Regions from separate parts of the Metabacillus sp. 84 genome, predicted to be linked through region 2. Evidence: predicted binding sites of a transcription regulator. Region 2 holds the regulator's gene; the other holds the start of a gene.

Region 1 (2,204 bases), on a different contig from region 2:
GCATCTTATGAAAAAACATGCATCTCAAGTGATATCGCTTTTTGACCAGCATGCACATCTATACATTTGCGGGGATGGCAGCAAAATGGCACCGGATGTGGAAGCGGCAATGAAAGAAATCTACCAGGCCGAAAGAGATTCATCCGAAGAAGAAGCGGCCGAGTGGCTCGCTGATCTGCAGCAGCAGGGCCGTGTTGCGAAAGACGTTTGGGCAGGAAAATGATTGCAGAGAAAGCAGCTCTTATCGGGGCTGCTTTCTTACACTTGAAAGGAGAATATATCCGAAAGCCGTTCCGCAGATCGAGCTGATCATGAGATTTTGCAATGTCCCATAGCCTCCTGTGAGAAAACCTGGAAAAGGCAGGAGGTGCTCGCCGGTAAGAAATTGAAGGTTTGCTCCGGTCAAGTATGCAAGCGGCAGGCCAATGATCAGGAGCTTTAGCCACCCGATTTTCCAGCGCCCTTCCCGCCAGATGTCCAGTATCAGCTCTGGAGCTGCAAACAGCATTCCGGCTGCAACCGGGAAGAGATATTGAAACGCTGAAAATGTTCTAAGGTCATAAATTTCTTTCGCTTCCTTTTCTAACACCATTCCGAATCGCACACCGCTATATAAGAACCATCCCGCCACAAGTAAAAATAAGAAATAAACAATCCCATTTCTAACGGAATTTTCCATATTATCCCTCCTCACCCTTTATACCATTATATTCCATTAATGATGGATTTACACTCTTAATACTCCTGCGCCGGTCCTTCATCTTCCCAAAGTTCCGTCTATAATGGTTGAATGAACAGATCAGCCTATTCTCCAGCGGTGCTTTTTGCAACGTCACAGCTGCTTGCTATTTCCCCTGTTATAAAGCCATTCCTTCTGCCTGAAAAAAGATTTCCCCCCAGGAAGGCTTTCTTTTTGCCTGCTATCATGCAGTTTTTCACTGTTCGCCAAAAACTACCATTGAACACGAACGTTTATTCGATTATGATTAGCGGTATAATAGAACTACGAACACACATTCTTGTTGGAGGGGTAAGTGAGATGGAGTATGACCAGCTTCCCAAAAAGAAAATTCTTTGCATTGATATGAAAAGCTTTTATGCGAGCTGCGCGGCGGTTCTGATGGGGCTTGATCCGCACACGTGCTATCTTGCTGTAGTCGGTGATACCGAACGGCAGGGAAGCGTGGTGCTGGCCGCATCTCCCCGGCTGAAAAAGGATTTCAATATTAAAACAGGATCAAGAAAGTTTGAAATTCCGGACGATCCCCGGATTCATGTGGTAAATCCGAAGATGGCGATGTTTATCCGGATTTCAACGGAGCTTTCCAAAATGTTTCACCGGTATGTTCCGCGGGAGGCAATCCACATTTACAGCGTCGATGAAAGCTTTATTCAAGTAGACGGGGTGGAGCACCTTTGGGGGGATGCGACCACAATCGCCTGGAAAATCAGAAGTGAAATGGAACGGGAATTCCAGCTTCCATGTGCAATCGGCATCGGTCCGAATATGCTGCTGTCCAAGGTTTGCCTTGACATCGAGGCGAAAAAGACCGGTGTGGCGGAATGGACCTATGATGACGTAGAAACGAAGCTTTGGAATCTAAAGCCTTTGAGCCAAATGTGGGGCATTGGCGGCAGAATGGAAAAAAACCTGAACCGGATGGGGATTTTCAGCATCGGCCAGCTCGCCCGCTACCCGCTTGAGCGGCTGGAGAAAAAATTCGGCATCATGGGAAATCAGCTTTATTATCATGCATGGGGGGTGGATCTCTCTGATATTGGCGAACCGATTTTGCAGGGGCAGATCAGCTTCGGCAAAAGCCAGATTCTGATGCGCGATTATACCGATCCAAAGGAAATCAGGCATGTGATCCTTGAAATGTGCGAGGAAGTAGCTCGGAGGGCCCGCCATCACTGCCGGGCCGGCCGAACGGTCAGCTTCGGAGTCGGATACAGCAAGGATGAGCTCGGCGGAGGTTTTTACCGCTCGCGGACGATGGAGGAGCCGACCAATATTACGATGGACCTCTACCGCACGTGTCTTGAGCTGTTTGATGAATTTTATGATGGAAAAACGGTCCGCAAAATTTCAATTGCTCTTTCCAATATTGAAGAGGACGCGGAAAGCCAGCTTAACCTGTTTCAGCCCGACCGGGAGAAGCACCGGACTCTCGGGTATGTCATGGATTCTATCCGAAGCAAAT
Region 2 (2,204 bases):
AAATTATCGCTTTCAAACAACCACCTACTCTTCTGAAGCTATCATCTTCGCATCTATTTTATACACTTCTTCTTTTTTAACCGGTATATACAGCTCTTCGCCAGGTTTAATGACGAGGGAAGTCATCCTGTTCTCCTTGTTGACCCACTCCACGAATTCAGTACTTGTAAGATCATGTCTGCCTTTGAGCTCTTCCGCAAGATCCCACAGCGTATCGCCTTCACGGATTTCTATTTTAGCATATTTTTCAAGCAGGCTGCTGTTCCCTTTATCAGCGGCTGCGTATAAAATTCCTCCAACAAGAAGTGCGAAAACAGAAATGTAAGCAAATGTAATTTTAGACATTTGAATCCCTCCAGAATGTTTGTTCGTATTTTGATAAATTCATTATAATCCGAACAAACATTCCCAGTCAAGAGGTTTTCGAACTTATGTTTGTATATGCAGGTAAATCATGCTATAATAACTATAAATTACTTACTCTGAGGTGCTAAGGATGAGCAAACTATCAAAAAGGCAACAGGACATTCTGGAATTTATTAAACAGGAAGTCAAAAGCAAAGGCTATCCTCCCTCCGTCCGTGAAATTGGCTTGGCCGTAGGCCTTGCCTCTAGCTCTACCGTGCATGGCCACCTTGCGCGGCTCGAGAATAAAGGATTGATACGGAGAGACCCCACTAAGCCGAGAGCGATTGAAGTACTGAACGAAGAACTGGAAATTCCAAAAAGCAGCGCTGTCAACATCCCGATTATCGGGAAGGTTACAGCAGGGGTTCCTATTACAGCAGTAGAAAACATTGAAGAATATTTCCCGCTGCCCGAACGTCTGGTCCCTCCTGATGACCATGTATTTATGCTTGAAGTTGTAGGAGACAGTATGATTGAAGCGGGAATTCTGGACGGAGACCTTGTGATAGTCCGCCAGCAGCAGTCTGCTAATAATGGAGAGATCGTGGTCGCCATGACGGAAGATGATGAAGCAACCGTCAAGCGCTTTTTCAGAGAAAAGGATTATATCAGGCTTCAGCCGGAAAATTCATCCATGGAGCCTATTATCCTGCGGAATGTTTCAATCTTAGGAAAAGTGATTGGCGTATATCGTACGGTGCATTGAGAGCCTTGTTCGTCAGGACAGGCTTTTTTTCTGCATAAAAAGAAGATGGCTGGCAGCCATCTTCTTTTTTATAACGCATGAAAGTTGGTTCCGTCAGTCGTTGCCCCGATGATGCCGGCACGGATGACATAATCCCCAAAATGTTCTCCTTGTTCTCTTTCCTTTGCGTAGCGGGGCAAAAGCTGCCCGAGCTCATTCAGAATTTCTTCTTCTCCAATGTTCTCTTTGTACATTTTGCTGAGCCGGCTGCCGTCAAAGGCTGCTCCCAAGTACATGTTATACTTTCCGGGAGCTTTTCCGATAAAGCCGATTTCCCCCAGTGCATGGCGGGCACATCCGTTCGGACAGCCGGTCATGCGGATGGTGATCTCTTCTCCCCGAAGACCGTTTATATCCACAATTTCTTCAATCCTGCTGATCAGCTCTGGAAGGTAACGCTCCGCCTCGGCCATAGCCAGACCGCATGTCGGGAGTGCTACACATGCCATCGAACTCCGGCGGAGTGCAGAGTGATGGGCTCCGTCTGTTAAGCCGTATGCTTGAATGAGCCCTTCAATTTCCGCCTTCTTTTCAGCAGCTACATTCGCGATGATAACATTTTGATTGGCAGTAAGGCGGAAATCGCCGGTATGCACTCTCGCGATCTCTTTTAAGCCTGTCTTAAGCTGGTAGCCTTCAAAGTCCGCCACACGGCCGCCTTCTACAAACAACGTATAATGCCATGTGCCTTCTGTTCCTTCCACCCAGCCATAACGGTCCCCGTTATGGTCAAAATGAAAATCTTCAGGCTGCCCGAGCTTCCAGCCGAGCCTCTCTTCCAGCTCCTCTTTCACGGTTTCCAGGCCGAGGCGGTCGACTGTATACTTAAAACGTGCGTTCTTTCTTTCAGAACGGTTGCCGTAATCCCGCTGGATGGTAATGATCTTTTCCGACAGCTCCAGAATTTTATCCGGGGTGCAGAAGCCGATGATTTTACCGATTTGAGGATAGGTCTCCTTATCTCCATGAGACATCCCCATTCCTCCGCCAATCATCACATTAAAGCCTTTCAGCAGACCCTTCTCGACGATCGCGATAAAACCAAGGTCCT

Evidence for each region. Region 2 encodes LexA, which represses DNA repair genes until DNA is damaged. Its sites were predicted from a motif close to CGAACATATGTTCG; they were not measured.
Region 1: ACQCV8_RS07165 (DNA polymerase thumb domain-containing protein) is a predicted target of LexA. The motif match lies at 966-979, and genes of this name have one in related genera.

What each region holds. Positions count from the first base shown of each region.
Region 1 covers NZ_JBNILN010000003.1:87,990-90,193, forward strand. The annotation lists gene ACQCV8_RS07155 (bifunctional cytochrome P450/NADPH--P450 reductase) at 1-223, shown strand, start outside; gene ACQCV8_RS07160 (hypothetical protein) at 242-679, opposite strand; gene ACQCV8_RS07165 (DNA polymerase thumb domain-containing protein) at 1,040-2,204, shown strand, end outside.
Region 2 covers NZ_JBNILN010000004.1:63,601-65,804, forward strand. The annotation lists gene ACQCV8_RS09315 (YneB family resolvase-like protein) at 1-16, opposite strand, end outside; gene yneA (cell division suppressor protein YneA) at 25-345, opposite strand; gene lexA (transcriptional repressor LexA) at 497-1,114, shown strand; gene cysI (assimilatory sulfite reductase (NADPH) hemoprotein subunit) at 1,183-2,204, opposite strand, start outside.